3 regions of the Methylorubrum sp. B1-46 genome follow, and region 2 is predicted to be linked to each of the others. Evidence: predicted binding sites of a transcription regulator. Region 2 holds the regulator's gene; each other region holds the start of a gene.

Region 1 (3,273 bases), 2.5 Mb from region 2:
GCCAGTTCGCCGCCGGCCCTTCGAGGGTCCCGCGCTTGAGCCCGAGTTGCGCCTCGATCTCGGGGCCGGCGAAGACGCGGTCGCCCGGCACGTCCCAGTCGAACACGATGTCGCCCGCCCCCGTCAGCGCCAGCGCCCGGCGCTCGGTGTCGGAGACGAGGCTGTGGCTCAGGCCCCCGCCGGCGAAGGCGTGCTGCATCACCGTGAAGCCGATCAGCATGACGATGAGCACGAGGCCGCCGATGAGCGCCGGCTGCACGAGGTCGGAGCCGATATGCCCGGTGATGGCGAAGCCCGCCGCCACCACCCAGACCAGCAGCAGTAGCCAAGTCGGCACCAGCAGGATGGCGCGGTCGTAGCCGTTATGGACGGCGAGATAGAGGATCAGGAGGAGCCCGACGCCCGCCACCGCCGCGATCGAGATGCGCGCCACGCCCGCCGCCACCGGCGGATCGAACACGGCGAGCGCCACGAGGCCGGCGAGGAAGGTGAGCCAGAAGAAGGCGACGTGGCTGTAGCGCACGTGCCAGCGCGACAGGTTGAGATAGGCGAACAGGAACACCAGCAGGGTCGCGCCGAGCACCGCCTCGGCGGAGGCCCGGTAGATCCGCTCGGCGGCTTCGGTGACGGGAAACACCCGCTGCAGGAAGCCGAAATCGATGCAGGCATAGGCCAGCACCGCCCAGGAGAGCGCGGCGGCGGCGGGGAAGATGATCGCGCCCTTCACCACGAAGATGATGGTGAGGAACAGCGCCAAGAGCCCGGCGATGCCGATGATGATGCCCTTGTAGAGGGTGAGCCCTGAGGTCTTCTTGCGGTAGGCGTCCTGATCCCAGAGGTAGACCTGCGGGATGTTCGGGCCTTTGAGCTCGGCGACGTAGGTCACCGTGGTGCCCGGATCGATGGTGATCAGGAACTGGTCGGCGTCGAGGCTCTCGTCGCGCTCGGGCCGGATGCCCTCGCTCGCGGTGATCGCGGCGATGCGCGAGCCGCCGAGATCGGGCCAGATCACGCCGGAGCCGACGAGGCGGAAGTGGGGGGCGACCAGCAGGCGGTCGATCTGTTCGTCGGTGTCGTTGGTGAGTGCGAACACCATCCAGTCGGGACGCGCGCCGGTCTCGCGCGCCTTGACCGCGATACGCCGTACGATGCCGTCCTTGCCCGGCGCGGTGGAGATCTGGATCAGGTCGCCGTCGGAGCGGTAGCGCTCGATCGTCGGCGTGAGGTCGATGGCGGGCGCGTCGAGGGTGACGCGCACGGCCTCGACCGCGTAGGCGGGGGTGGTGGTCCCGAGGAGGCCGGCGAGGGAGCCCGCCACGGCCGTCAGGATCGCGAGGGCCAGGGCAAGGGCCAGGGAAAGCGTGCGCAACGGGCGATTCTTGACAGCCGGCTTGAGCGGTGGGGGCGTGCGGCCAAGTCGTATCGGCGGCTCCCCGCCCCCGCAAGGCGAGCCGACCGGGGACGCGCGGCCCGCCCACCGCTCTTTCGGCGGACCACGCGACGCGGATCGCGTGGCTTTGCGGCCAAAACAAGTTGGGACCGGTCGCCGCGGTCTCGCTTGGCCGGGGGCGGGCGGGTAGAGCGGACGACATGCGAATGTTTGAAGGATGCCGCGCAGCAGCCCTCCCCCCTCTGCGGGTGAGGGTGGCCCCCGCAGAGGGACGGGAGAGGGGAGCGCCGCTTCCGCTGGAACGACCCTGGGCGCGCGTGGCAGTGTCGCGCTGCCCCTCTCCCGCCTGCTCCGCAGGCACCCTCCCCCGCAGAGGGGGGAGGGGCCTCTCGCAGCGGGAATCCTGATGGCCCTCGCCCCCCTGTTGATCGTGCCACTGGCGGCACTCCTCTCCGCCGGCCTCATCCTGCTGCTGAAGCCGCTGCTGCAGCGCTACGCATTGGCGCGACCGAGTGCCCGCTCCAGCCACCGGGTGCCGACGCCCCAGGGCGGCGGGATCGCGATCATCGCCGCGGCGCTGCTCACGGCGGCAGTCCTGGCCGCGCCGACCGGGATCGCGATCGAGGGCGTCGAGCTGCCGGTGCTGGCTCTCTCCGTGATCGTGCTCGCCGTCATCGGCGCCGTCGACGACATCCGGCCGCTGCCGGCCTCGCTCCGTCTCGTGATCCAGGCCGGCGCGGTCGCCGCCGTCGTGCTCACCGCCGAGGGCCGCCTGCTCCCGGACGTGCCGCTGGGGCTGGAGCGCGCCTTCGCGATCCTCGCCGGCCTCTGGTTCGTCAACCTCGTCAATTTCATGGACGGGCTCGACTGGATGACGCTGGCCGAGTTCGTGCCGCCGTTAGTCTTCCTGTTCGCCCTCGGTCTCGCCGGCCGCTATGCCCCCGAGCCGACGCTGGTCGCCGGAGCCCTGCTCGGCGGCCTTCTCGGCTTCGCGCCGTTCAACCGGCCGGTGGCGCGGCTGTTCATGGGCGATGTCGGTTCGCTGCCGGTCGGGCTGATCGTGGCATGGCTGCTGTTCCGGCTCGCGGGGCAGGGGGGATTGGAAGGAGGCTTGGCCGCCGCGCTGATCCTGCCGCTCTATCCGCTGGCTGATGCGACGCTCACCCTGCTGTGGCGCCTGCGGCGGGGCGATCCGGTCTGGCAGGCCCACCGCAGCCACTATTATCAGGTCGCTACCGTCAACGGCTTCTCCGTTCCGAGCGTGGTCGGCTCGGTCTTCGCCGTGCAGGCGGCGCTGGCGGTGCTCGCGGGTGCGACCTTGCTTTGGCCGTCTCGGGCCGTCACGCTCGCCTGCCTCGTCCTCGCGGCGGGGCTCGTCGGGTGGCTGCTGCGCCGGTTCGCGACGCCGCGGGCCTCCAGCGCGTGAGGGGATGACGGGTGAGCGGAAAGCTGATCGCGCTGACGGGAGCCACCGGCTTCATCGGACGCCACCTGCTGCGGGCGCTCTCGGAGCGAGGCTACCGGGTGCGGGTACTGCTGCGCCGGCCGGTCGCGGTGCCGGAGGGCGCGAGCGGCGCCGTGGTCGGCGATCTGGCGCGGCCGATGAACATGGCCGCCGCGCTCAGCGGGGTCGATGCGGTGGTGCATTCGGCCGGGCTCGCCCACGCCATGTCCGGCGCACCCGAGGACGACTTTCGCAACTCGAACACCGAGGCGACGCACAAGCTCGCCGAGGCGGCACAACGAGCGCGGGTTACCCGCTTCGTCTTCCTGTCCTCGATCCGGGCGCAGGTGGGATCGAGCGCCCCGGCGCCCCTGTCCGAGGCGGATGCACCGGCGCCGACCGATCCTTACGGCCGCTCGAAGCTCGCCGCCGAACAGGC
Region 2 (3,273 bases):
CAGCGAACTGCAGCAAATCGGCAGCGTCTTAGGGCAACCCATGCGCATTCGCGGCGCTTTGCCCGAACAATTGCTCCTCCTGCGTCTTTCGGGAACGCTTTTCGTGACATCGCCGTTGCGGACCGGGCTTCGGCGCCACGTCGGCGGCCGGCAGAAGACAGGGACGGAACATGACCAAGTTCTTTCGCAGTACAGCGACGGCCGCGATCCTCGTACTCGGCGCGGCGACCGCCCTGGCCCAGGGCGGAGGCGCCGGTGGTGCCGGAGGAGGCGCGGGCGGTGGCAGTGGCGCGGGCGGTGGTGCCGGAATGGGAGCCGGCGGCGCAGGCGGAGGCGCCGGTGGTGCTGGAAGCGGTGTGGGCGGCGCGGGCGGCGGAGCGGCGAGCGGCCCCCGCGGCGGTGCCGGTGAGGCGGGTGGTGCCGGAGGCGCCCGCAGCGGCGGCGAAGTCGGCGGTACCCGCGGAGGCGAGACCGGTGGCGCGGCAGGCACTCCGGTACGCGGCAGCGAGCCGGGAGAGGCCGGCACGCGCGGCGGCCGAGACGGCGGCCCGGCCCGCGCGGGAGAATCAGGCGAGCGCAGCAATCACGAGACGGGCCGCGATGGCGGCAGCGAGCGCGACGGCCGGGGGAGCCGTGATGCGGCCGGAGAGCGCGGCAACCGTGACACCGGCCGCGACGCGGCTGGCGAGCGGGGGGCCGGCGAGCGAGCCGGCCGCGGGGCTGCCTCGGAAGCCCGCGGCGCCTCCAAAAGCCTGAGTTCGACCCAGCGCACCGAATTCCGCCAATCGATCACCCGCTCCAATGTCCGGGCGGTCACGAATGTGAACTTCGCGGTTCGCGTCGGCACGGCCATCCCGCGCTCGGTTTCGCTGCACCCGCTGCCGCCGGCGATCCTCTCGCTGGTGCCGGCCTATCGCGGCCTCCAGTTCATCCTGGTCGGGGATGACATCGTCATCATCGATCCTGATACCTACGAGATTGTGGACGTCATCCCAGCCTGATCCGAATCCCTCATGGGGCAAAAAGGGGCGGCGGCGCAAAGGTGCCGCCGCCCTTCGCGTGTCTGCGCTCGTCTTGCGGAACAGGAGAGGAACGTCTAGGCTGTTCGCGCTTTGTTTTCAATGATTCTGCGGCGTCCCCGGCCGCCGTCGACAGCAGGTGCCGCATGCTGACCCGCAAGCAACTCGAACTGCTTCAGTTCATCCAGCAGAGGATGCAGGAGAGCGGCGTGCCGCCGTCCTTCGACGAGATGAAGGACGCGCTCGATCTCAAATCAAAGTCCGGCATCCACCGCCTGATCATGGCGCTGGAGGAGCGCGGCTTCCTGCGCCGCCTGCCGAACCGGGCCCGAGCCATCGAGATCCTGCGCATGCCCGACATGCCGGCGGCCAAGCCGGCAACGGCCCCGGAGCCGCGCCGCTTCACTCCAAGCGTGGTCGAGGGCGGCCTGTCGGGCAAGCCGCCCGCGCCGAAGCCGCCGATGCTGCAGGCCCATGACGGCAACGGGCAGTCGGTGATGGTCCCGGTGATGGGCCGGATCGCCGCCGGCACGCCGATCTCGGCGATCGAGAGCCAGAGCCACTCGATCTCGATGTCCCCCGATTTCCTCTCGGGCGGCGAACACTACGCGCTGGAAGTGCGCGGTGATTCGATGATCGAGGCCGGCATCCTCGACGGTGATCTCGTGGTGATCCACAAGCAGGATACCGCCAATAACGGCGACATCATCGTGGCGCTGATCGACGACGAGGAGGCGACCCTCAAGCGCCTGCGCCGCCGCGGCTCCTCGATCGCGCTCGAGGCCGCCAACCCGTCCTACGAGACCCGCGTGCTCGGGCCCGACCGGGTGCGCATCCAGGGCAAGCTCGTCAGCCTCGTACGCCGCTACTGAGGCGTTTCGCCAGGCGGCGGGTCCGACGGATCCGCCGCACCGGGGTCACCGAATGTTTGTGACGGCGACGGAGCCGCTGGCGTCGCCACGCTGGCGGGTTTGGGCTGCCAAGGCTTCGGCGGGCCGGTTCCGCGCGCGGTGACGACCTCCGGCTCGGCCGCCCCGAGGCGGATCGCGGTGGCACCTCGCGCCGAGAGGAAGCTGCGGTCCACGATCAACGATGCGGCACAACCCGATGGCGCGCGCAGGCGGGTGATCAGAATGACGGCCCGCGCGCAATCCTCGGCAAAGGCGCGCTTGTCGGTGACGAGGGCGACGGTGCTTCCGTCGATGGCCGCGAGGATACAGCCGAGACGGTCACAGCGCGGCCCGGTGGCTCCGGTGACCGCATCCGGGCGGCGCCCGTCGCCATCGGCCTTCAGCCATTGTTCCAGCACGAAGCCGGGCGGACGCCCGAGGACGACGAGGTGCCCGTCCTGGCCGCGGATTGCGGCGCCGGCTCCGTCGCGGTCGATATAGATGTCGTAGCGGATCGGACTCGCGGCGAGCGCAACACCGAGTCCCGCCGGCACGAGGGCAAGCAGCCGCAGCCGCGACACCGGCAGGGTCGCGAGGAGGAGGGCAGCGGCGAGCAGCACCAGGGCGCCGGTCCCGAAGGCGGGCAACACCATGTTGGCCTGTCCAAACCCGGCGATCCAGGCCGAGATTTCGAGCATGCCCCGCACCGCAAGCCCCATCAGCCACCAGACAGGGCGATCGAGGGCGAAGGGATAGGCCAGCATCCCGAGCACCGCCGCGGGCATCACCGCGAGCGAGACGAGCGGCAGGGTCAGCGCATTGCCGACCAGGCCGAAGGGCTGCACGGTCTGGAAGTGGTAGGTCGCGAACGGCGCGGTGGCGATCTGTGCCACCAAAGTCGTTGCCAGCGTGCCCACCACCGCCGTCGCGACCCACGACGCGGCCCGCGCGATGCGGGACGGGCTGTCGGTCCGGAAGACGCGCCCGTCGATGAGCGGCGCGCAGGCGATCAGACCGGCCACCGCCCCGAACGACATCTGGAAGCTCGGGCCGAGCAGTGCTTCCGGCTCGCGGGCCAGCGCCAGGATCGCGGCAAGCGCGAGATTGCGCATGCTAAGCGCCGGACGATCGACGAGGATCGCGCCGAGCATCACCAACGTCATGATCAACGCCCGCTCGGCGGCGACGTCCCAGCCCGAGAAGGCGCAGTAGGCGGTCACGCCCAGCATCGCCGCGCCGGCCGCGATCTTCTTGATCGGCCAAGCGAGCGCCAGCACCGGCACCAGGGCGAGACTGGCCCGCACCAGCCAGAACACCACGCCGGCGGCGAGCACCATGTGGAGCCCGGAGATCGAGACGACGTG
Region 3 (3,273 bases), 1.8 Mb from region 2:
GCGGTGCCGGCAGCCGAGCAATCGGCGAGCTTGCCGGGCAGGCGGAGCTTGCGCGTCGCGCTCTTGCGGGCGACCTCCTTCTCCTGGCGGCGGCGCAGGCGCTCCTCGGCCCGGTCGATCACCCAGTCGAGCAGTTTGTTGGCCTGTGCCGGCGAGGCGGCAAGCCAGTGGTCGAAGGCGTCGCGCACCGCCGTCTCGACGATGCGGGAGGCCTCGACGGTCGCGAGCTTGTCCTTGGTCTGGCCCTGGAACTCGGGCTCGCGGATGAAGACCGAGAGCATCGAGGCGCAGGTCGCCATCACGTCGTCGGTGGTCACCGACGTCATGCGCTTGGCCTGGTTCACGCGCTCGGCGTGTTCGCGTAGCGCCCGCAGCAGCGCGACGCGCAGGCCGGATTCATGGGTGCCGCCTTCCGGCGTCGGGATCGTATTGCAGTAGGAATGCGAGACGCCGTCATCCGCCACGGTCCAGGCCACCGCCCATTCGAGCGAGCCGTGCGAGCCGGGCTTGGTCACCTTGCCGGAGAAGATGGAATCGAGAACGAGCTCCTTCCCCTCGATGTCGCGGGCGAGATAGTCCGACAAACCGCCGGGAAAGCGGTGCACGGCCTCGGCCGGCACGTCGTCGAGCCCTTCGAGCAGGGCCGGAGCACAGCGCCAGCGGATCTCGACGCCGCCGAACAGATAGGCCTTGGAACGGGCCATCTTGAACAGGCGGCGCGGGTCGAACTTCAGCGAGCCGAAGATCTGCGCGTCGGGGTGGAAGCGCACCCGTGTGCCGCGCCGGTTCTGCACCCGGCCGACCGTTTCCAGCCCGCCCTGCGCGTGGCCGCGGGAAAAGGTCTGACGGTAGAGGGTCTGGTTGCGGGCGACCTCGACCTCCAGCACGTCCGAGAGCGCGTTGACGACCGAGATGCCGACGCCGTGCAAGCCGCCGGACGTCTCGTAGACCTTCGAGTCGAATTTTCCGCCCGCGTGCAGCGTGGTCATGATGACTTCGAGCGCGGATTTTCCCGGAAATTTCGGATGGGGATCGACGGGAATGCCGCGGCCGTTATCGGTGACGACAAGGGCGCCACTCTCCTCCAGCTCCACCTCGATGAAGCTTGCATGGCCCGCGACCGCCTCGTCCATGGAGTTGTCGATCACCTCGGCGAAGAGGTGGTGCAGCGCCCGCTCGTCGGTGCCGCCGATATACATGCCCGGCCGGCGCCGCACCGGCTCCAGCCCCTCCAGCACCTCGATCGCCGAGGCGTCGTAACCGGCCTCCACCGTTTCCGGCACGGGGGCCGGCTGCGGTGCCACGGGGGTGAGGCGACGGCGGCGCTCGGCCTCCGCGGCGGGCGGCTTGCTCCCCGGCCCGAACAGGTCGCGCGCCGGATCGCTCACGCGACGGCTCCTCGAAACGGGTCGGAGACGGGCTGCATGGCTCTTCATAACCTCGTTGTATAGGAACAAACAGGAAACAAAAAGCCTCCCGTCCGCTTCCGCCGGTCGCAGTATCACAGGGACCGGCCGTGTTCGAAGTCCGACCGTCGCGATCCGGTCCGCACGCTGTCATCTCAGTGATGCGGGTGGATGGTTAAGACGGTCTCACGAAGCCTGCGGCGGGCAGCGAACCTGCAGCAAGACGTTGAGGAGCGCGGCCCAGGATGCCTGCGGGAACAGAGAATGGTTTCCGGACGTTAACTCAGCAAGGTCAGCTTGACCGTAAGGGAGCCACGCCGATGACCCCCGCCACCGCCCAAGCGCGTCACCTCTCCCTCATGCGCCTGGAACAGGCGGCAGGCCAAGCGTTCGGCTATTCCGATGAGTCCGAGCCGGCGACTGCCCGCTTGACGCTTCTGCTCTCATCGTCGGGCTTTGCCATCGCCACGGTTGCGACGGCTCTGGCGGCCACCATCACCTATCTCGTCTGATCGGCTTCTCCCGCGAAGCCGCGATCACGCCGCCGCGGGCATTGCGCAGAGACGGATGTCGCGCGCCAGCGCGTCGACCCGCGCCGGGTCCGAATCCCAGGCGAACATGAAGCGGGATGCCCCGCCGATGAAACCGTAGAACTGCCAGCCGCGGGCGCGCAGCCCCTCCTGCACTGCTGCGGGTAGGTTCAGGAATACGCCGTTGGCCTCCACCGGCGCCGCGAGCGTGATGCCCGGCACATCGGCAATCCCGCGCACGAGGCGCCGGGCGCAGTCGTTGGCGTGGCGGGCATTGTCTAGCCACGCGCCGCTCTCCAGCATGCCGACCCAGGGCGCCGAGAGGTAGCGCATCTTGGAGGCGAGCTGGCCCGCCTGCTTGCAGCGATAATCGAAATCCTCCGCGAACCCGCGATCGAAGAAGATCACGGCCTCGCCCACCGCCATGCCGTTCTTGGTCCCGCCGAAGCAGAGCACGTCGACGCCGGCCTTCCAGGTCAGCGCGGCCGGGCTCGCATCGAGCGAGGCGCAGGCATTGGCGAAGCGGGCACCGTCCATGTGAAGGCGCAGGCCCGCGGCGCGGCAGACCTCGGCGACCGCGGCGATCTCGTCCGCGGTGTAGACCCGCCCGGTCTCGGTCGCCTGGGTCAGCGTCACCGCCCTCGGCTTCGGGAAATGGATGTCGCTGCGCTTGCCCGCGATCGTCCGCACGAGATCGGGCGTCAGCTTGCCGTCCTCGGTCGCGGCGGTCAGCAGCTTCGAGCCGTTGGAGAAGAATTCCGGCGCGCCGCACTCGTCGGTCTCGATATGGGCCGAGTCGGCGCAGATCACGCTGTGATAGGATTGGCAGAGCGAGGCCAGGGCGAGCGAGTTCGCCGCCGTGCCGTTGAAGACGAAGAAGACCTCGCAATCGGTCTCGAACAACTGGCGAAACCCGTCGGCGGCTGCCTGCGTCCAGGAATCGGCGCCGTAAGCCGGCGCGTGGCCGGCATTGGCCGCATGCATCGCGTCCCATGCCTCGGGACAGATCCCGGCATAGTTGTCGCTGGCGAATTGCTGCTCGGCCACGGCGGGCTCCGGCTCTGTTGCGTGAAAAGCGAAAGGCCGGACAGTGAACGCACCGCCCGGCCTCACGATAGGATTGTGTGCTCGCCGATCGATGTTGGCACCCCGTCCCGCCGATCCAGCGAACGGGATGCCCCGGTGCGTCAGGCCGCGGCCAGCGCCATCGACATCGATTCCTTCTTCATCAGCTCGCGATAGAAGCCGTCGAGGTGGGTGAGCTTCTCCGGCGAGCCGTCCTGGATGATCTTGCCGCCTTCCAGCACGACGATCCGGTCAAAATCCTTCAGCGTCGA

What was found. The regulator LexA, encoded in region 2, represses DNA repair genes until DNA is damaged. The targets are predictions, from matches to a motif close to TGTTCNNNNTGTGTTCNG.
Region 1: the regulator LexA is predicted to act here: its motif matches at 1,525-1,542, upstream of LPC10_RS10355 (glycosyl transferase).
Region 3: the regulator LexA is predicted to act here: its motif matches at 1,450-1,467, upstream of parE (DNA topoisomerase IV subunit B).

Annotation. Positions count from the first base shown of each region.
Region 1 is NZ_CP088247.1:2,220,724-2,223,996, forward strand. Features, by position in the region: gene LPC10_RS10350 (EAL domain-containing protein) at 1-1,369, opposite strand, end outside; gene LPC10_RS10355 (glycosyl transferase) at 1,797-2,816, shown strand; gene LPC10_RS10360 (NAD-dependent epimerase/dehydratase family protein) at 2,828-3,273, shown strand, end outside.
Region 2 is NZ_CP088247.1:5,132,758-5,136,030, reverse strand. Features, by position in the region: gene LPC10_RS23790 (DUF1236 domain-containing protein) at 171-1,001, shown strand; gene lexA (transcriptional repressor LexA) at 1,166-1,891, shown strand; gene LPC10_RS23780 (ComEC/Rec2 family competence protein) at 1,885-3,273, opposite strand, start outside.
Region 3 is NZ_CP088247.1:3,344,102-3,347,374, forward strand. Features, by position in the region: gene parE (DNA topoisomerase IV subunit B) at 1-1,388, opposite strand, end outside; gene LPC10_RS15510 (hypothetical protein) at 1,727-1,918, shown strand; gene LPC10_RS15515 (low specificity L-threonine aldolase) at 1,943-2,983, opposite strand; gene LPC10_RS15520 (ABC transporter ATP-binding protein) at 3,124-3,273, opposite strand, start outside.